2 regions of the Acinetobacter sp. CAU_H_78 genome follow, and region 1 is predicted to be linked to the other one. Evidence: riboswitches for the same ligand, from Rfam matches in the RefSeq annotation. Region 1 holds a riboswitch; the other holds the start of a gene.
What was found. Region 1 has a riboswitch for cobalamin ahead of AC4MCD_RS09845 (TonB-dependent receptor domain-containing protein). Riboswitches for the same ligand answer to the same signal wherever they lie in the genome.
Positions count from the first base shown of each region.

Region 2: it holds a riboswitch for cobalamin, as region 1 does, so the genes downstream of both, AC4MCD_RS11810 (TonB-dependent receptor plug domain-containing protein) here and AC4MCD_RS09845 (TonB-dependent receptor domain-containing protein) in region 1, are expected to answer to the same signal.

Region 1 covers NZ_CM178652.1:2,043,941-2,055,282, reverse strand. Annotated here, with positions in the region: gene codA (cytosine deaminase) at 1-1,261, shown strand, start outside; partial or broken gene AC4MCD_RS09865 (Fic family protein) at 1,383-1,851, opposite strand; partial or broken gene AC4MCD_RS09860 (IS3 family transposase) at 1,890-3,123, opposite strand; AL1L pseudoknot at 2,733-2,850, opposite strand; gene AC4MCD_RS09855 (S8 family serine peptidase) at 3,602-6,535, shown strand; one part of gene AC4MCD_RS09850 (IS3 family transposase) at 6,899-7,157, shown strand; one part of gene AC4MCD_RS09850 (IS3 family transposase) at 7,157-8,037, shown strand; cobalamin riboswitch at 8,191-8,332, shown strand; gene AC4MCD_RS09845 (TonB-dependent receptor domain-containing protein) at 8,460-10,268, shown strand; gene AC4MCD_RS09840 (5-methyltetrahydropteroyltriglutamate--homocysteine S-methyltransferase) at 10,546-11,342, shown strand, end outside.
Region 2 covers NZ_CM178652.1:2,470,829-2,482,170, reverse strand. Annotated here, with positions in the region: gene AC4MCD_RS11815 (cob(I)yrinic acid a,c-diamide adenosyltransferase) at 1-256, opposite strand, end outside; gene AC4MCD_RS11810 (TonB-dependent receptor plug domain-containing protein) at 355-2,193, opposite strand; cobalamin riboswitch at 2,232-2,441, opposite strand; gene AC4MCD_RS11805 (phosphoribosylanthranilate isomerase) at 2,585-3,229, shown strand; gene trpB (tryptophan synthase subunit beta) at 3,210-4,454, shown strand; gene AC4MCD_RS11795 (DUF2804 domain-containing protein) at 4,816-5,808, shown strand; gene AC4MCD_RS11790 (metal-dependent hydrolase) at 5,875-6,753, opposite strand; gene AC4MCD_RS11785 (helix-turn-helix domain-containing protein) at 6,894-7,931, shown strand; gene AC4MCD_RS11780 (Na+/H+ antiporter NhaC family protein) at 7,972-9,303, opposite strand; gene trpA (tryptophan synthase subunit alpha) at 9,669-10,469, shown strand; gene accD (acetyl-CoA carboxylase, carboxyltransferase subunit beta) at 10,471-11,342, shown strand, end outside.

The DNA of each region.
Region 1 (11,342 bases):
AATTATCAATGCAGTTTTACGTCAACAAGAAGGGCTATTTAGTATTACTTACAACAATGGCATCTTTGAAGCCATTGAAAAACAGGCTAGTCTCATTCAAACAGTTGATGTAGATACTATCGATGCACAACAACAATTAGTCATGGCTCCTTTAGTTGATCCACACATTCATTTAGATGCTGTACTCACTGCGGGTGAGCCTGAGTGGAATATGTCAGGTACACTCTTTGAAGGGATTGAACGTTGGGGGCAACGTAAAGCCACGATCACTTTTGAAGATACTAAACTACGTGCTTTAAAAACGCTAGATATGCTCATTGAGCATGGTATTCAACATGTGCGTACACATGTCGATGTCACTGATCCAAGCTTAACTGCAATGCGAGCTATGCTTGAAGTTAAAGAAGAAATCAAAGATAAAGTGAATTTGCAGATTGTAGCATTTCCACAAGAAGGTATTGAGTCATTTAAAAATGGTCGTGCTTTAATGGAGGAAGCCGTAAAGCTTGGTGCTGATGTAGTTGGTGGCATTCCACATTTTGAATATACCCGTGAAAAAGGTGTAAGTTCAGTTCATTTCTTGATGGATTTAGCTGAAAAATATAACTGTCTGGTGGATGTACACTGTGATGAGATTGATGATCCAGCATCTCGCTTTTTGGAAGTTTTGGCAGATGAAGCACATGTACGAGGTATGGGGGAACGTGTAACAGCTAGCCATACTACAGCCATGGGATCTTATGACAATGCCTATTGTTACAAGTTATTCCGCTTACTAAAACGTTCTAAAATTAACTTTATTTCGTGCCCTACAGAAAGTATTCATTTGCAAGGAAGATTTGATAGCTATCCAAAGCGCCGAGGTTTGACCCGTGTACCAGAAATTGACCGTGCAGGCATGAATATTTGTTTTGCTCAGGATTCAATTCGTGATCCTTGGTATCCAGTAGGAAACGGTAATATTATTCGTATTCTGGATGCTGGCTTACATATCTGTCATATGCTGGGTTACGAAGACTTACAACGTTGCTTGGATTTTGTTTCAGATAATTCAGCCAAGACTTTATGTTTAGGGGATCAATACGGGATTGAGGTCGGACGTCCTGCCAGTTTTATAATTATGCCGGCTAAAAATGATTATGAAGTTGTTGCTAATCAAGTAAAAGCTATTTTAAGTGTGCGTAATGGTAAAATTATTATGCAAAGACAACAAGAGCAAGTGAGCTTACTTAAAGTCGGAAATCTAGCTACGCCTGCATAACTAAGTAAAAAATTAAAAAACCGATGTTTATACATCGGTTTTTTAATTTTATAGAGCTAATTTACTAAAGTTTTAAAAGCTAAGGGCTTTGTTGCACAAAGCTTTGAAAGACAAAGTTCCCCTAAATTCCTAAAACAACCTGATATGGTTTAAATCCTTCTAGTACAGCCTCTGAAACTAATTGAATAAAAGGCTTAGTTTTTCCATAAGCCATCCACTGATCTAACGCTTCATAGTAGGCTAAGCGATTTTCGACCGTAATAACGCAAGGAGGGTATCCAGCTTTAAGCAACTCAAGGTTCATCAAGAGACGCGATGTACGTCCATTGCCATAATAAATAGATGAATGCCAACAAAATCAGCATGTACTTTAGCAGCATGTTCAATAGGATGAAGTTTATGTGCTTCCGAACTGTACCAATCGACTAGCTGAGCCATTTTGTCATTTAGTAATGTATATAGTCGGGTGGGGTAGTCGTAGCACCTGAAATCAACACGTTTTGCTGGCGATAACGTCCTGCATTGTCATCATCGATATTCTTTAGAATGAGCTGGCGGATATTTCGAATCTGCCATTCAGAAAAAGGCTTGAACCGTACCGAGTTTGTCGGAGACTTTTTTATTTAAGTTAGGCCACCTGACGACCTAACGGGTTAATCTTGTCATATACATTATTTCAAACTCAAAAGGTGATATATAACCCAGTGCACTGTGTACACGCTTTTTATTAAACCAATCCATCCAATTTAATGTCGCAAGTTGCACATCCGCTAAACCTTGCCAATCTGTTTTTAAATATTTAATCACCTCTGTTTTGTATAAGCCGTTCACTGGTTCAGCCAAAGCATTATCATATGAATCACCAGTCGTACCGAGTGATGCTCGTAAATTTGCTGCTTCTAAACGATTGGTATAACGAATGGAAAGATATTGCATACCTCTGTCGGAATGGTGAATCACGTTCTTTGGCATACCTCGATCATGCAATGCTTGCTCCAATGCATCCAGGACCATGTCTGTATTCATACGTGTTGATACTTTTCATCCAACAATTGCTCGTGAGAACACATCAATAATAAAGGCGATATAGACCCAACCTGAATTGGTTTGAATATACGTGAAGTCATTGACCTGAGCACTGCTTCGCAAGGGTCAGGATGATCAGCATTAAAATTCCGTTTCACTAAATCATCTGCTCTTTTTTGAACATCTAGGCTACGGGTGGTTTGTTTATTCTTACCACGCTAAACACCTTGTGGACCTAGCTTCTGCATTAAGCGAACCATTGTACAGCGCGCAATAATATAGCCTTCACGTTTCAGTTTTTGCCAAACTTTACGTACACCATAACGAACTGAACTTTCTTTCCAAATTCGTTTGATTTGCTCATCATGTAGATCTCGTTTCGCTCGATGTTCCCTTGCAAAGCGATGCTTTTCATCAACGAGATCTAGGGTTCGATAATAGGTAGAGGCTACGATCGGTAAAATCTTACAAATCGCCTCAACGCCAGATAGGTCTTTATTGTTATGGATGAAATCCACCATTATTTATGTGGGCGGTCGAGCTCCGCCTGGGCGAAAAAAGCGGCTGCTTTACGTAGAATTTCGTTAGCACGTTGCAGTTCTTTATTTTTACGTTCGAGTTGTTTACTACGTTCTTGATCTGAAAGCTGCTGTACTTTAACTGGATTTTGTTTATCCAGATATTTTTGATGCCAAATATGTAATGTTTCAGGCGTACAACCAATCTTAATGCAATATCTATGATTGCAGCCAAGTAGAAAGATAATCTTTTTCAGATTCAATCAATAATTGAACCGCTCTTTCTCTGATTTCAGGGGTATATTTAGGTTTTTTCATCGGAACACTACGCTTCGCTACGTCTTGCGAGGCAATGCTTCTCATCTCAGAAAGTTTGGTCTTCGACAAACCCGGTACGGTTTACTTTTTTGAATCCGTCAATGCGTAAGTCCTATACTCCATAAACCCTTTAAATTAATTAGGTGGTTTATGTCGCACTTCAAGTTTTACTCTGCCATGCATTCAAAATATTTATAAATTTTAAAAATAGTTTAATGATTTCTTATAAATAAATTATATGAATATTAGACCTCTCGCGAAAGTATCATTTTTGACTATTTTAGACTTTGATATTTATTTAAAAATCAACGCTTATCACTGATTAAATTTTGACTAACACAAGAGGTTTATTCTACTTTTGAATAATTGTTCTAAGATTTTTTTTAATTATAATTAAAATTATATATTTGTTTTAAAGAATTATATATTTGTTTTAAAGAATTATATATTTATTTTAATTGAAAAATAGGGGTGTTGAGTGTTCAATAATTTCTTTACAAAAACGGTTTTATCAGTAGCAATAACCTCCATTTTAATTGGTTGTGGTGGTGGCGGAGGTAATTCTGCATCAAATGGTCCAAATGTAACCACACCACCAGTGGGTGGGGTTGAGAATCCAGATACAGGTACTGGTTCAGATACAGGTACTGGTTCAGATACAGGTACTGGTTCAGATACAGGTACTGGTTCAGATACAGGTATTGGTTCAGATACAGGTACTGGTTCAGATACAGGCACTGGTTCAGGTGGTAAAGAGCCAACTCCTGAACAGAGTTACGTGTATAAAAAAGAAAACTTTAATGTTGCAGAACCTAATACATCTGCAAATAAAGTAAAAGTTGGTGTTATTGACTCTGGTGTTCGTAAAAATGAAGTCTTAGAGCATGCAGTTAAAAAAGTTTATCAATATATTGAAGATTATGAAGCAGGTGAGATCACTGTTACCGATCTCACAAACGCAGGAATTGATATTCAGGATTTAAGTATTAATAATCATGGTACTTTGGTTGCAAGTGTTATTGCTGCTAAGAAAAATGGCGATCCAGAATACAAATATATTCCTGAAGGTGCTGCTAAAGATATTGCCGAAATCTATGGCGCACGAACTTCGGATGAAAATGGTGGTCTAGGTTATACATCAGGCGCTTTCCTTGCTATGCAAGACCTGCATGATAAGCATGGTGTGAAATTATTTAATGGTTCATTTGGGACTCGTTCTGCTGAACCTGAATACCAGAAGACACTTACTAAATATGCAATGAATTTGGTAGATGGTGGTTCATTGATTGTTTTCTCAACAGGTAACGATGGTTCTTTTACGCCTAATATTGAAGCTTTGCTTCCAACTTTTGTTGGGGGTGAAGGTATTGAGAAGGGGCTTTTAGCTGTAACTGGTGTGGATTCTACTAAAAAAGCTCTTTACCGTGCAAAAGATGGTACGGGTGCAAATGCTTGTGCTGGTGCTGCTCGTTGGTGTGTGGCTGCTGACTTTGAAGTTCCTGTTTATAGCGAAAGTTTAAACGGTAATGCTGTTTTTGTCGGTACATCTGCATCTGCACCGCAAATTACTGCATTGGCTGCTCAAATTTGGTCTAAATATCCTTGGATGACAGCCGACCAAGTGCGTCAAACTATTTTGACTACTGCTGATTATGTTGATGATGGTTCAGACCAGAAATTATTTAATGAAACTTTTGGTTGGGGTTATTTTAATCAAGCTTCAGCTTTGAAAGGCCCTGAAATGTTCAGCCGAATTTTTGGTGAAACCTTTAATGCAGAAGTTGATTCAGGTCTAGCTATTTTCTCTAACAACATCACTGGTGATGCAGGGTTAGTAAAAGGTGGTAAGGGTACATTGGTACTAAGTGGCAATAATACTTTCTCTGGTAATACTGTTGTAAGTGATGGTGAATTACGTGTGAATGGTAGTATTAAATCTCCATTAACGTCTGTATACAGCACAGGTTTATTAACAGGTGCTGGTGAGGTGGGTGCTGTTGATAATGGTGGTACTGTTTCAACGGAAAAGGGTCGCTTAACTATTGCTGGTGACTACAATCAGTATGAACAAGCAAAATTAGTGTATGGATTGGAACACTATTTAACTGTTACTGGTGCTGCTAATCTAGATGGTGCGTTAGAAGTTACTGCTCAAGATCAAAAAATGGTTACTGCTGGTAAACATGATGTAATTAAAGCAGGTTCTATTACAGGTGATTTTAATACGGTTGCTGCTAATAGTGCATTCCTTCAAATCGGTGAAACCACTAAGGATGCTAATACTTATTCAGTAGATGTTCAGTTAAAAGATGCTAAAGTAGCAGGTACTTTGAACGGTGGTCTGTCTAATGCTTCTGGTGATTTAGTTAACCAACTTATGGCTAAAGCGAATGCGCAAGCTGTGAATGGTGAATCAACTGAATTAACCAGCTATGTAGCGAAAGTACAGCAAGCGGTGACTGCTGAGCAAGCACAAGCTGTCTTGAATACTAATGCGGGGGCGTTATTTGCGGAAACACCATCTGTATTATTGCACAACGATGCAATGACCAATGCACAAGTCGCTCAACGTGCATTCCAAGTATCTAAACAAGGTGTAACAGGTGCGTGGGTAAATGGCGCTTATCAGGAGACTTCTACAAAAGCTAAAGGATGGGATAAGGTTGATTCAGAAATCTCAACTTTGACCGCTGGTTCAGATTTCCAAGTGGCTGATAATGCGATTTTAGGTGCTTATGTTTCAACTTACAAAGATGACTCTAAGTTTTCAGAATCAAATGGTACAAGTGAAACTGACCTGACTACCTTTGGTGTTTATGGTAAATGGAATACCGCATCAGACTTGTATTTCGCAGCTAATGCTCAATATGGTTTTGGTGATGTTGAATTTAAACGTAGCGTAACAAACGGTGTGGATTCAGAGCAAAGCAATGCTAAATCTGATTTAGATAAGTATGGTGTATACGGTGAAGTAGGTTATAGCTTCATTAACAATCAATGGTCTGTATCCCCATATGCTGCACTAAGCTTTAACAGTGTTACTTTGGACAAGGTTAATGAATCTAGTGAAATGGGTGTTACTGTTGATGATGTAACAGCTAAAGAAAATAAACTGCACGTAGGTGTTCGATTCGACTATCAAGTTACTAAAAACTTGGCGCTAGGTGGTTATGGTGAATATGCTAATGCGGTAGATCGCTCTTTACCAAATGTTAACTTGGTATCAAACGTAGATAATGCTGTTGGTGTGAGCTACCAAGCACCTGCTTACGACAAGGATTACTTCTTGTATGGCATTACATTCAACTATCTAACAAACAACTCTAAATGGAATATGTTTGGTGATGTAGCAGGAAATGCGAAAAATTCTGATGATATACAAGCTCAATTAGGGCTTAAGTATATGTTTTAATGTGAAATTGTTTTGTAAAATTTAATCATTAATCAGATTGTTAGGTGAGTTTAAGGCTATTGAAATATCTTATAAATTTTAAATAAATAAGTATTGAAATTTCAATTATGTATGCTTTATTGACTAACATCAAATGTTAACTTAGCTAAATTAGCATATAAAAAAGGCTATTTTCTAGGAAAATAGCCTTTTCTCTTCAAATTGAATGAGAAGACATGTCAAAATTTTGGGAGAAATTGGATTAGCTACTTTTCTAAGAAAGTGAATAGCCACCAATTTTGTAGACATCTTTTAATTAGATATGGACTGCCACCACTCTCCTAGACAAATTTCGTCTATTCTTTTTGCATAGGAGAGAACATTATGAGTGGACAACGATACACCCCAGAATTTAAAGATGAAGCTGTTAAATTGATTACTGAACGTGGATATTCTGTCACCGATGTGGCAGAACGTTTAGGTGTATCACAGCACAGCATTTATAAATGGCTAAAGGCCGTACAGCCTTTACGCAACAACCCTGATGAACATGAACTACTCGAAGCAAAGAAAGAAATCCTTCGCCTTAAAAGTCAGCTCAAACAAACTGAAGAGGAACGGGATATTCTAAAAAAGGCCGCAAGGTACTTTGCAAGCCTGCCCGAGTAAAGTATCAGTTTATCCTGGAATACAGCCATCAATTTAAGATTAAAACGATGTGTCGGGTTCTTAAGATTGCTCGTGCTGGCTACTATGCTTGGTTGCATGAACCCGAATCAGGCAGGACTATTGAAGATAAGCGGTTATTACAGCTCATCCGTTCTTCTTATGATGCCAGTTATGGCATCTACGGTTATCGTCGCATTACGCTGGATCTTAAAGAGCTAGGTGAAAGCTGTGGACCTAATCGTGTGCTGAAGATCATGAAGCACAATGGTATTGCCGCTGTTCGAGGATATAAGAAGCATAAAAGCTATGGTCGTGGTCGTCCTCAGATTGTGCCACCTAACCATTTAAATCGAGAATTTGTTGTAAACACACCGGATACCTCTTGGGTGACTGATATTACCTACATCCGCACCTGGCAAGGCTGGTTATATCTGGCTGTGGTTCTCGATTTATATTCGAGAAAAGTCATCGGTTGGTCAATGAAACCTACGCTTGCCAAGGATATCGTTTTGGATGCACTTTTAATGGCGGTATGGCGACGCAGACCCAATGAACCTGTGATCATACACTCAGACCAAGGCTCACAATACAGTAGCGGAGACTGGCAGAAATTCTGTCAGAAGCATAATTTAGTTCCGAGTATGAGTCGTCGTGGAAACTGTTGGGACAATGCTGTTGCTGAATCCTTTTTTAGCAGCTTGAAGAAGGAAAGAATTAAAAAGAGGATCTATAAAACACGAGAAATGGCTCGTGCAGATGTATTTGATTACATCGAGATGTTTTACAATCGAATCAGGCGTCATTCGCATCTCGATGGGATGAGTCCGGAAGCCTTTGAGGCAGCTTCAAAATGAGGCCGTCTCGTGTCTAGGATACTGGGAGCAGTCCAATATGGAGGTTAAGTTGACCTTAAATATTATTACTTCCTATATTCCTTAGAAAATTTAGCTTTATGAGAGTAATACGAATAATCAGAAAGCGTTTGACTTAGCAAGGACATAGTCTTAGGCTTTGCATCTGCTTCAGGTGCTTCCATAGAGAAGTGAAACTGGGAAGTTAGTACACGTATGTGTAAGCTAACACTGCCCCCGCAACGGTGAATAGGTTTAACCCTTAAGTCCGGAGACCGGCCTGTTGCATAACCTAACTAATGCGGCGGGCGTTAAAGAAGGGATTGCATACTTCAATTATATTGAGTTGGTATTGCTTACCCAAAATCCGTCCGCGTGCTTCACATTTATATTCGCACGGGCGGTGCGAAATTTTGGGGTATACCATGAATCAAATATATACAACCGCTTTAGGTGGTTTGTTAGTCTTATCTCCATTGTCTATGGCAATGGCAGCAGAAAAAACTGTTTTCCAACTTCCTAAAATTAATGTCGTTGCTAACTTGGTTGAGCAAGCAAATACTGATACGTTAGCTGCTGTAACAGTGATTGAACGTGAAGAAATTGAACGTAAACAGTTTAGCTCTTTACAAGATTTATTACGTACGATTCCTAGTATTAGTTATGTCAATACAGGTGGATTAGGTCAGACAACGGGTCTTTCAATTCGCGGTACAAACTCCAATGCTGTATTGGTTATGGTTGATGGGCAAAAACTAGCATCAGCAACAACTGGTCAAACAGCAATTGAACATCTACCAATTGATCAAATTGAGCGTATCGAAGTTGTTCGTGGCCCACGTTCTAGTTTGTATGGTTCTGAAGCTGTAGGCGGCGTTATTCAAATTTATACACGTAAAGGTACTGCAGACGGTATTAAACCTTACGCATCATTAAAATATGGATCACACGAAACTTATGATGCGAATGTGGGTGTTGATATCCGTAAAGAGAATACCTGGATGAGTGCGAGTTTAGCTGGCCTAAAAACGCAAGGTCTAGATGTTCTTACGTCAAAAACCGAAGAAGATAAAGATGGCTATAAGAATGTTTCTGCATCTTTAAAAGCGGGTCATCAATTCAATGAACTCTTCGCTATCGAAGTCAATGCTTTACATGTTCAAGGGGAAGCTGAGTATGATGGTGGAGTGAATCCTGAAAATGAGATTCAACAGAATGTATATGGTGCTGGCTTAACGTTTACTCCAAATGATATTTGGACAAGTAAATTCAATGTTGGCATTAGCCAAGATAAGTACGAGACTTTCGATTCAAAGAAAACAACCGGTAAGTTTGATACAGAAAAACAAACTGTTTCATGGTTAAACACGATTGAATTTAATAAAAATCATAGCTTGGTGGCAGGTGTTGATTATCTAAATGATAAAGTAACCAGTTCAACCGACTATGATGAAAAAGAACGTAATAACATTGGTTTGTTTACACAATATATCGGTCAATTTAATGCAGTAAATTTACAAGCTGCTTTACGTTCGGATGATAATGAGCAATTTGGACAGCATACGACAGGAAATATTGCTTTAGGTTATCAATTTAATGATTACTATAATGCTTATATGTCTTATGGAACGGCTTTCCGCTCACCAACATTTAATGATCTTTACTATCCTGGTTGGGCGAATCCAAACTTAGAACCTGAAGAATCTGAAAATATTGAAATTGGATTCAAAGGATCCCAGTTATTAGATTGGGAGCTGATTGGTTTTGTAAACAAAATTGATAATTTGATTGCCAACCAAAATAACGGTCAAGCAAAAATTAAAGGTATTGAACTCAGCTTGGGGCAAAATTTTGATGCTTTATCATGGAATGTAAACTATACCTACCAAGATCCGGAGAATCAAAATCAAACTGATAAAGGTAAACAGCTCACATTTAAACCTGCACAATTATTGAATGCGAGTCTCGATTATAAAGTTGAAGATTGGACAATCGGTGGCTCGGTACATGCGGAAGATAAGCGTTATACAGATCCACAAAACACAGCAAAATTAGCAGGTTTTACAATCGCGGATGTGCGTGTAGCGTACCAAGTCACACCTGAATTTAGCGTACAAGCTAAATTAGCAAATATGTTTGATAAAGAGTATTACACCAACAACTCTTGGACCGGTGATGTTTATCGTCAAGAGGGTCGCACAGCTTGGCTAACACTTCGTTATGCAATGAAATAATATTTCCTAGATGATCTCAAGGATCTTCATTTATACCTGAAGATCCTTGAGTAAGCGCATATGTCATAACAGTTATCTGTACTCATTCAAACTTAATCTGATAGTTCCCCATTTTGAATCTACTACGCCCAGAAGCTAGATGATTCGTCGTCTGGTTTTTCATACATAGTCACAAAATATTTGAAAGACCTCTTTTTTCGTTGAGGCGATATCCATCAACGACATTCTATTTTTACAAAATGTGCTTTTTAGAAGTCATTTTTTATTTGGTTTATTTATGCAAAGTAATACATCTCCTCAAGCGAAAACTCAATATGCAAACAATAAGGTAGAACATATCGGCAGTTTTTTGAGAGCATTAAAACTCAAAAAAGCACGTTACGATTTTGCCGATCAGGTCATTTATGAAGAGACATTAAGACAAGTTGAAGATGCAGAAATTGACAATCTCATTGATATTCAGCTTGATCTAGACTGTACTGTCATGACAGATGGTGATTTTCGCCGTACTTGGTGGCATTTCGATTTTCTTGAGCAATTACAAGGCATAGAACGCTACAAAACACGTGATGGATTGAAATATAAAGATGCGATCAGTAAACCGATTGACATCCGTATCACAGGGAAAATTGCTTGGTCAGAAGAACACACAAGTCTGATTCATTATCGTTATCTACATAAAGCAATTGAAGGTTTTGCAACTGCTAAATATTGCATACCCAGTCCAACGATGTTGCTTTTTCCACACTTAAGAAACAATCGGTTCTATGCAGATCGTATCAATGACTATATTGCAGATATTGGAAAAGCTTACCAAGATGCAATTCAAGCGCTGTATCAAGAAGGTTGTCGATATTTACAACTGAATGATGAGTTTTGGGCCTATTTAAGTGATGAAGAATATAAAGCAACTGAAATCACTTCTGGTATGTCAGATCATGACTTAGCAATGCTAGGTGTAGAAATACTCAATCTTGCACTCAAAGATAAACCAGAAGATTTATTTATATCGTTGCATATTGACCGTGGCAACTTTAGTTCGAGCTGGTTGTATCAAGGAGATTATCACTTTAT
Region 2 (11,342 bases), 430 kb from region 1:
CGGGAATACATACTTCACCACCCAGATCGAACAGCCAGTGCTGGATCAGGCTTAAAGATTTATCCCAGGTCGCTTTATCCTGAATGCTGCTTGCCGCGATTTGTGCGCGTAAAACCCCAATGATGGCATTTAGCTCGTCCACATCACCGAGTGCGGTAATACGCAAGTCATCTTTGGGTACACGTGAACCATCGCCCAGGCCAGTGGTGCCGGAATCGCCAGTACGGGTATAGATTTTACTTAAACGGTGGCCCATTTGAATTCCTTAAAATTTTGAATGCTGAATATCAAAAGGATAATGCCATAGGCATGACATGATCCTCAAAAGTATTTATTTAGATTGGCTGGCTGGTTCTAGTATTTGAAAGTGACACCAGCGGAAGCCAGACGCCCACCATTGATATAGTATTGGTCGCCCGCACTATGCACAGTTTTATATTTCACATCACCGACATTTTCAATATTGGTAAAGAGCTTCACTGTCGGGTTGATATTCCAGTAAGCATTCAGGTCGACACGTGCATAGCCTGGAATGTCACGAGCAAAATCCTTGGCTTTCGATTTCGCAACCAGTGCCGCACTTAAACCATAATCGGCATTTTGTAGACCTGTGGATAAGGTCAAAGACTGACGCGGACGACGCAGCAGCTCGGTATTCTGTTTGCTATCTTCGGTCTTGACGTATGTGTAACCGGCATTAATGAAGAATTGATCCTTGTTCCATTGTGCCGTTAATTCACCGCCTGTCATTTTGGCTTCATCAATATTCTGGTTTTGATAGACAGGGAAGGTGTTGACCCAGTCACCGTCACAGGTGCTAATACAGGTTGAATTGATCAGGTGATCGACTTCAGTATGAAAAGCTGATGCGCCAATCAGAATATCGAACGGTAATTTTTGATCAATTCCCAGTTCATAAGAAATACTTTCTTCAGGTTTGAGCTGGTCATTACCACCAAAGGCATACATATCATTTAAAGTCGGTGCCTTGAAAGCTGAACCCATATTGCTATAAATACTGGTATTCGGAAGCAGCTGATAACGAAGCCCGCCTTGTGCCACCGTATGCGTACCAAATTTTTCGTTATCTTCAACACGTAGACCGAGTTGGGTACTGAAACCATGATTCTGGTATTGATGCTGGATGTAATAACCGGTTGAATTGATGTCTTCATCAAGTACTTGAGTCTTGGCATCTGTATTACGCTGGGTCAGACCTAATAAAACATTCTGTGCCGAGCTAAAATACCATTTGCCATAGATTTCAGCTTCTTGTGTCGTGCTGTGCACAAAGCTGTTAGATGTGACCTGATTCAGGTCATCCTTAAACTGGGAGAGACGTGCATGAATGGCCGTGGTTTCAGTAGGATGAATCTGGCCTTTTAAATTGACGATTTCATTTTTGAAATTCTGGCTGGAAAAGACCCCCCAGTCGCTATATTGGCCATTTCCTGAATTCTGGCTGTAATCTAGAGATGCAGCATAACGCTCTTTTTCAACACCGAATTTTGCACTATAGCCTTTCTGGTCATAGCTATAGTCACGGCTGTCATTCATGTTGAATACGGGAGTGCCATCAGTTTCTAAAATCTGGCCCCGAATCTGTGCATAGATTCCATCTTCTGCGAGGTCTGCACCAACCAGTGATTTATAAGTCTGGTTTTCACCGATCTCGCCAGATACAAAAGCAGCAGTTTTTTTAGGTGTTTTGGTGACGAACTGAACTACACCACCAATCGCATCCGTCCCATACAGCACGGATGCGGGACCTTTTAATATTTCAATCTGCTTGAGATCAGTGGTATCCAGAAATGGAATAGAAGCTGCACCGGTAGTTGCTGTATTTAAACGAACGCCGTCACGTAGAACCAAAGCTTGATTGGAGTTGGTCCCGCGTAAGAATAGAGAAGTTTGCTGGCCATAACCGCCTGACTGCACCACATTTATGCTGGGATCTGTTTGTAATAAATCCGGAAGGGCCTTAATCGGTGATTGTTCAAGAACGGCCGGTTCAATAATCGCGATCCGGGCTGGCACATTTTCAATTTTTTCTTCAGATCGGGTGGCGGTCACGACAATGGTATCTAAAGCTGCTTGTGCAACTTTTTGCTCGGCAGCATGAACTGATGAGGAAAAACCCAAAGCAAACGCGATAGAACCTGCTAAGGCAGCAGGCTGAAATGGAATAGACATGAGATGTGCTCCATACATTCACTCCCCGTGAATGATTGAGTTAAAGAACACAACAAGCAGGTATCCGGACTTAAATGCAGTATTGAAACATACTTACTTATCCACCTTCCCACATATTGATGCAGTGGTGTAAATCGTGAAGATTTATAAAGACAAGCTTTTCATTTTTTACCGTTGCGGGGGCAGTGTTGGATTTGCACCAACTTCCCTAAAGCCTTAAGGCCTTGACTCGTTGCAAATTGTAGCAAGTATAAGGTTTGCTTATGACTTAAACAATCAAGATCAAGAATAATCCGTATGAACTTTACGCAAGATCGATGATTTGCATTACAATGATTCACCCCAATCTTATAGATTACTTGATATCTTGGTAAATCAGAGCCAACACTATATGCGAACCCGTGCCAAAATCTGTGGAATCACCCGAGTTGAAGATGTCCAAGCTGTTGCTGATGCCGGCTGTGATGCCATTGGATTTGTGTTCTATCCACCGAGTCCACGTAGCGTGACTCAGGCACAGGCTGAAGTGCTGGTCAAAGCAGTACCAGCTTATATTCAAGTGGTTGGCTTATTTGTTAATAGTACGGCAGATAAAATCCAGGATATTTTAAAAACTGTTCCGCTGGATATTCTGCAGTTTCATGGTGATGAAAGCCCGGAACAATGTCAGGTTATCGCAAAGCAGGTTGGGCGTCGCTGGTATAAAGCGATTCAGGTCAAACCTGATCTGGACGTAGTTGCTGAAATTCAACGTTATCAGACAGCAGGGGCCAGCGCAGTACTGTTAGACGCTTGGCATCCTGATTTAAAAGGTGGCACCGGACACAGCTTTGACTGGAGCACCTTTCCTCAATTAGATATTCCCTTGATCCTGGCTGGGGGCTTAAACCCGGACAATATCGAGCAGGCAATTCACACCACACAGGCTTATGCTGTTGATGTTAGTGGTGGTGTCGAATCCGCAAAAGGTATAAAAGACCAACAACTCATAGAACGCTTTATGCAAGGAGTCCATCGTGGATCAGCAAAGTACTAATCACAACAAGCCCGTGATTGACTATACCCAATTCCCGGATGAGCGTGGACATTTCGGTATCCATGGCGGGCGTTTTGTGTCAGAAACTCTGATGGCGGCTTTACAAGATCTGGAAAAGCTTTATTTCCGCATGAAAGATGATGAACAGTTTCTGGCAGAATTCGACCGTGATCTAGCCTACTATGTAGGTCGTCCTAGTCCTTTATATCATGCTGAACGATGGTCAAAAGAGTTGGGTGGAGCACAAATTTACTTGAAGCGTGAAGATCTGAACCATACTGGCTCGCATAAAGTAAATAACACGATTGGTCAGGCTTTACTGGCTAAACTTTCAGGCAAAAAACGTATTATTGCAGAAACAGGTGCAGGCCAGCATGGTGTTGCAACGGCAACCATCGCAGCACGTTTAGGCCTTGAATGTGTGGTGTTCATGGGTGCCGAAGACGTGAAACGTCAGGCGATGAACGTTTACCGTATGCGTCTGCTGGGTGCAACAGTTGTTCCTGTAGAAAGTGGCTCTAAAACATTAAAAGATGCCATGAACGAAGCGATGCGTGACTGGGTTACTAACGTTGACTCAACTTATTATGTGATTGGTACGGTGGCTGGTCCACACCCATATCCACAATTGGTTCGTGACTTCCAGTCTATTATTGGCCGTGAAGCACGCCGTCAGATTCAGGAACAGGCAGGTCGTCTTCCAGATGCATTGGTTGCTTGTGTCGGTGGTGGTTCGAATGCAATGGGCTTGTTCTATCCTTTCCTGAACGATCAGGATGTGAAAATGTACGGTGTTGAAGCGGCAGGTTTAGGGATCGAAACTGGCAAGCACTCTGCACCACTGAATGCGGGTCACGTCGGTGTACTGCATGGTAACCGTACGTATCTGATGTCTGATAAAGAAGGACAGATCATTGAAACGCATTCAATTTCTGCCGGTCTGGATTATCCGGGTGTAGGTCCGGAACACAGCTTCCTGAAAGATATGGAACGCGTGAACTACGTGCCAATCAATGACCAGGAAGCGTTACAAGGTTTCCGTGACCTGACCAAGATCGAAGGGATCATTCCTGCGCTTGAAAGTTCACATGCCATGGCTTATGTCACTAAACTTGCACCAACTATGGACAAGGATCAAATCATTATTGCCACCGTTTCTGGTCGTGGTGATAAAGATTTGATGACCGTTGCCCGTATTGATGGCGTGGAAATGGTTGAGATGTAAAATCTCCCCCAGCCCCTCTTTTCAAAGAGAGGAGAAAAACCCTCCTTTCTAAAAGGGGGTAGGGTGGAATAAGAAAAATCGTGTTGAAGCCATTTAGCACGATTTTTTTATTTTTATAGGTAGGAAAATTTTTAAAGATTAAGAGGAAGAAGCAATCTGGCTAAAAATGGGATAAAAACTATTCAAGTTCTGGATAAAACAGCAAAAAATCAGTTCTTCATCTATAAAATTAAAAGGGTTGTTTTAAGCAGAATTGGCCGGAAGAGCTGACGAACGGTTTTAAAAAATTCTTTATCAAATCTCAATAATCGGCATAATAGCTTCAAGCAAAAATAGTTTTTGATTGAGATGGAATGTCTTAATGGATTTAATTCAGGAAAATGGACAACCACGTTACGGACGTTTCAAGGAAATTCCAAAAAGTATTGATTACAATGCGTACCAGTACAAAAATCCCTATGGTGATGTACTCAAGGGATGGCGTAAGCAACTAAAATATAAAAAATTTAAATTCTGTAGTATTCAACACGAGCATTATACGATTGGCCTTGCGATTGCGGATATTGCTTGGGCCGGGCACAGTTTTTTCTATATCTATAATCATAGCACCAATGAAGTACAGGAATGGAATGCGATCAATTTCTTCTCGCGCAATACGGTGCTAGATGAACAGCCATTGTTTAATCATAGTTATTTTCACAAATCTCCCTTTCAGATTGATATCCAGCATGCCAATGGGGTGCGTTATATCCATGTGACCAAATATGGTGAAATCAAGCTTAGTGCCCGAATTTTTTGTGCAGGTACAGATCCGCTGAGTATGTGCAGTCCGACCGGAATCAATGGCTGGACCTATACCCAGAAATTGACCACTTTGGGTTGTGAAGGTTATTTCGTAAATAAGCAGGGTGAAACCATCCAGTTTAATGAGCGCACCTTCGCCTCTTTGGATGATACCTGCGGCTTTTTGCGTCCTGAAACTGCCTGGTTCTGGCTATCTTGTAATTTCTGGGATACCAATCGTAACCGTATCGGGATCAATCTCGCTTCCGGCGTCAATGAAAGCTTTGGCAATGAAAACTGTTTGTGGGTAAATGGCAAAATTTATCCTGTGGCGGATGTATTGTTTCAGCAGGAATCTGACGAACGCTGGAACATCCAGTCATTAGATGGCTGTTTGAACCTGAATGTACACACAGGCTGGCGCCGTTATGAAAATCTGAATCTGCGTCTGGTCGGCAGTCAGTTTAGCCAGTGGCAAGCGAAAGTATCTGGTACTATCCGGCAAGATGGCCAAGATATTGTACTGGTCAATGAATATGGACTTTTAGAACAGCACTATGCTAAATGGTAACCTATTTTATTAACTTTTAAATTCCTAAAAAAGCCTTCGATTCTGAAGGCTTTTTGATTTCTATATTCAATCTTCTGCAGCTTGCCAGAGTGCTTCTCCAGCCTGAATGGGATCACCGGTTTCAGCCAGCGTCTTTATCCAGATATCATATTGCGCAATCACCGGATGCTGGCTTGGATGAAAGTCTTTTTTAAACCAGTCACGATACTGTTTACTCATACGGGTCAGCGTGCCTTTTTTGCCAAAGAACCATGGCAGGCCACGGATATTCATCTGTAGACGTTGGCGAGGTGTAAATCCGTCATGCTTTAACATCACATTGGCACGATAAATGGTAAAGCCGATCATCAATGCACTGGTCCACGCCAGGGTAAATTTACGCAGATTTTCTGGTACATCCCCGACCTGTTGCATGACATCAAAGGCCACATCACGATGTTCCATTTCCTCAATCGCATGCCAGGCGAATAGGGCGCGTACATAAGGATGCGCTTCTCTCAAGGTGTCTTTATAAGAATAGAAAGTTTCTGCCATGAGGGCCGTCATATGCTCAGCCGCAGCGGTCATGGCAATGTTATATTGAGGTGAACGTCTTTCCAGTTCAAATTTAAACATCTTGTTTAAGCGCTGAATAAACTGATCGACCGGCATGCCTTGTTCCCGCATCAGGTTATTCATCTTGTCATGGGCAATGCCATGCTGGGCTTCTTGACGGATAAAATCCGCTACCCGTTTCTGTAAATCTGGATCTTTGATCTGGTCGCGGAACAGACGCACACTCTGAATGAAATAACGTTCACCATCCGGAAAAGTCAGGCTGAGCGCATCAAACATACGGGTCAGGAATGGATCGCCACCAAACCAGTAACGCGGAATTTCACTCAGCTTAAAATCAAGATTACTGCGTACCACAGGCTGTACGGAAGATTTTAAAGGTGCGTTCATCTGCTTTCATTCTTTTTCTGAAGATGCTGACAGTATGTTCAGAATTGCACAAATTGTTTTGACAGATATGGCCAATTTTTATACATTTTACGCCAGAGAAAAATAAAATATACATTCGCAGCGGAGACAGGGACGCGCTCATGCAGGACATCAAAATCTCCAATGGCTATATCCAGCTATGGGCCACCTATTTACGTAGCTTAAATATAGAACCTTTAACCGCAAAGTTTCTTACAGATCTACGACCTCAGCTCAGTGGACTGATTGATCAGCCTTTTGATGCGCAAGTTCCGCTGGATTTTCTCAATAGCATCCTGTTAAGAACCCAAAAACAGCTAGCATGTCCACAGTTAATTTTTGAAATTGTGCAGTGCATTCGGCCAGAACATTTTGGTGTACTGGGCTATATGGTATCCAAAAGCAGCAGTATTCCTGAGATCATCGGCTATATCATGCGTTTTCAACGACTGGTCATTGATGGGAGTGAGTTTGTCCCATTGCAACTGAGACAGCATGCACAGAGTATTGAGTTATATTGGGTCTATCAGGATGAGCGTTATAACCTGCTGAATGAGCTGACCATCGCGGCCATGGTGCAATTGGGGCGTTTTATTTTGCAGGATCATCCTTTGCTCTTGCGTCGGGTGCGTTTTGCCCATGCTCCTGAAATTGCCCGAATTCATTATCAGAAATTCTATGCTGCGGAAGTGCAGTTTTCACAGCAGGATTATGGCTTCGAACTGGATATACAGGGACTGAACCTGAAATCGGAACGGGCCGATCCAATGCTATTACAGTTATTGATTCGTCAGGCTGAAGAAGCGATTGCAGCCAAACCGCCTGTGGAAAGTATTTTGAGCCAAGCCCAAAAAGTGGTTGCGGAGCATCTAAGAAGCAGACAGCAGGCCATTAAAATTGAACAGCTGGCCGAGCAACTGTTTGTATCGACCCGCACTTTGCAACGTCAATTAAATGAACAGGGTATTTCTTTTAAAAAACTGTTGGAACAGGAAAGGATCAAGCGCTGTGAAAGTTTATTGCATCAGCCCCTAAGCCTGACCGAGATCGCTCAGCAACTGGATTATTCTGACCAGTCGGCTTTGGCCCGAGCCTATAAGGCGGCAACAGGCCGGACTTTATTGCAATATAGAAAACAATTAAAACAGGATCAGGCATAAAAAAATGGCCATCATTGGCCGCTTTATCTCATGACTTAATTTAAGCTGTTTTTAATTTAGGGTACCGGAAAGTAATTGCGATCACTGCAAATATTGCCAGAATCCAGCAATAATACACGCCCCCGATTAGCTCGACTGGAGAAAGCTTGGCAATTGAACAGGCAAGTAATAATTGCGCGCCATAAGGAATCAGGCCCTGTACCACACAGGAGAAAATATCCATCAGGGCGGCGGCACGTTTTGGATCAACCCCGTATTCTTTCGCCACTTCACGGGCCATGTCCCCGGCCAGAATAATCGCGACAGTATTATTTGCCACAAACAGGTTGGAAAATACGACCAAGAAACTGATCCCGATTTCACCGGCACGTTGACGGCCCACTTTAAATAAGCGAGTCAGCACGTAGATGCGTTCGATCAGCCAGCGTAGGCCACCTTCACGTTGCATGATCGCAGACAGGCCACCCAAGAACATGGATAACAACGCCACTTCAAACATGCCGACAAAGCCGTCATAAATGGAAGTGTTCAGCTTGAGGATATTGAAGTCTAGCGTTGCAAATAGCCCAAATAAACCCGATAACACGACACCGATGGTTAAAACCGCCAGAACATGCAGACGGCTAAAAGCCAGTAAAAAGACCGCAATATAAGGCAGGACCAGGATCCAGTCAAAGTCCTTATATTCCACTGGACTGGAACTGCCAGCATTGAAGATATAGATCAAAATCGTAACGATAGAAGCCGGTACTGCAATCCAGACATTGACGCTGAATTTGTCACGTAACTGAACTTTCTGGCTGCTGGTTGCGGCAATGGTGGTGTCGGAAATCATTGACAGGTTATCACCGAACATCGCTCCACCGACCACGGCGCCAATTGCATAAACCACCGGAATCTCGGTCACTTGTGCAAAGCCAAAGGCAATCGGTGCACAGGCGGCAATGGTTCCCATCGAGGTACCCATCGCCGTCGCAATAAATGCCGAGATCACAAAAAGCATTGGTAAGACAAAACTCGGAGGAATAACGGACAGGCCCATTTGTACAGTAGCATCAACACTACCAATCGCACTGCTGACACTAGCAAAAGCACCGGCTAGCATAAACACCATGAACATCAGAATCAGGTTGGGATGGCTGGCACCTTTCAGAAATTCTTCAATACCCTGGTTGAGTTTGCCGCGATACACTAATGCAGCCAAGATAATCGCGGGCAGGGCGGCAACAGGTGCTTTAATCTGATAAAACGCAAATTCAGTTCCGATCAAAGAATGATAGATCCCGCTACCTAAAAAGATGGTTAAAAATACAATAAGCGGCAGCAGTGCAATGGCGCGTGCCTGCACTGTACCTTCAGAGTCAGTCTGCATAGGAGATAAAAAAATAAGAGAATGGGGCTAGTATAAAACAGGTTTTGCAATTTCAGAAAACTTTAAATGAATGCGCTAACACCTGCATTTTTATTAATTTTTCCATGATAAAAATAAGTTTATCTAAATATTCAACATTTTAGGGAATGCCAAAATTAGGCATCTTTGATCATTGAGAAAAAAATCAAAATAATCGTAAATAGATCCCTTCGGGTTGTTCTGAAATCCTCGCACAGGAAATGAAATGCCAGAGGTCGATGCTGCACACTGTTCAATGTACAAAAAATAGCGTTACAATGCGATGTCTTGTATTTCTACATAGTCAATGTCTCAAGTTTGAAACACCTTAAGGAAAGCTCAGCCCTATGTCACGTTTAGCCACACGATTTGGACAACTTAAATCTCAACAGCGTAAAGCTTTAGTTTCTTATGTTATGGCTGGTGACCCGCATCCAGAGGTAACCGTACCTTTGCTGCACCAGATGGTGGACGCTGGCGTCGACGTGATTGAACTGGGTCTTCCTTTCTCAGATCCAATGGCAGATGGTCCGGTGATTGCTCTGGCTGCTGAACGCGCGCTGGCCGGTGGCACTAATACCCTAGATGCACTGCACATGGTGAAAGAATTTCGCTTGAAAGACCGCGAAACACCAGTGGTACTCATGGGTTATCTCAATCCGGTTGAAGTCATTGGCTATGAAAAGTTTGTGGCTTATGCCTATGAATGCGGTGTCGACGGCGTGCTTCTGGTCGATCTTCCTCCTGAAGAAGCTCAAGATCTGGGTCAAGTGCTGGAAAAATATGAAATGGATCAGATTTTTCTGTTGGCTCCGACCTCAACTGATGAGCGTATTCAGCATGTAGTGAAACAGGCCAGTGGCTTTATTTACTATGTGTCGTTGAAAGGTGTGACGGGTGCTGCAACATTAGATGTATCTGAAGCAGCTGCACGTATTCAGAAAATTAAGGCAGAGACAGATGTTCCTGTAGGCGTTGGTTTTGGTATCAGTGATGCTGCATCTGCGAAAGCGATGGGTGTTGCTGCCGATGCAGTTATTGTGGGAAGTGCGTTTGTAAAACAGTTTGCAACCCTCGCGCCAGAACAAGCCGTTGAAGCAACGGTGAATAAAGTCAAGGAGCTTCGAGCAGCGCTCGATGAGTTATAGTATGAGTCAACAAGTGAAATCAGGCAAAATTCTGAGCCCATCGACCCCATGGACGGAGCGTATTGTTCCGGGCATTCATGTACCTGATGAGCAAACCACCCTAAAAGCGACATTCACAGAGCCAACGATTGAGTGCCCTGAATGTCATGCTTTGGTGACACGTACTGCAATGTCATTTAATGCTTATGTTTGTCCACAATGCGATGAACATCTGAAAATGAAAGCACGTGACCGTCTGAACTGGTTCTTTGATCAGGTACAGACTGAAATGGGTCAGGAATTTACTGCTAAAGATCCACTGAAATTTGTCGACAGCAAGGCTTATCCAGAGCGTATGTCGGAAGCACAAAAGAAAACAGGTGAAACTGAAGCACTGATCGTAATGCAAGGTCTGCTGAAAGGCGTGCCAATGATTGCAACCGCATTTGAATTCGACTTCATGGGCGGCTCTATGGGTACCGTAGTGGGTGACCGTTTTGTGCAGGCAGCAGAGCGTGCGATTGAAACACATCAGCCTTTGATCTGTTTTGCAGCTTCTGGTGGCGCGCGTATGCAGGAAGGCATGCTGTCTTTGATGCAAATGGCACGTACTTCAGCAGCGATTCAGCGTTTGAAAGAAGCAGGTCTGCCTTATGTGGTGGTATTGACCCACCCAGTCTACGGCGGTGTCACTGCATCTTTAGCCATGCTGGGTGATGTGCATCTGGCTGAACCAAAAGCGATGATCGGCTTCGCGGGTAAACGTGTCATCGAACAAACTGTACGTGAAAAACTGGACGAACCGTTCCAGCGCGCTGAATATTTGCTTGATCATGGTGTAATCGATCAGATTGTTCACCGTCATGCATTACGTGATACAGTTTATCGTATTAT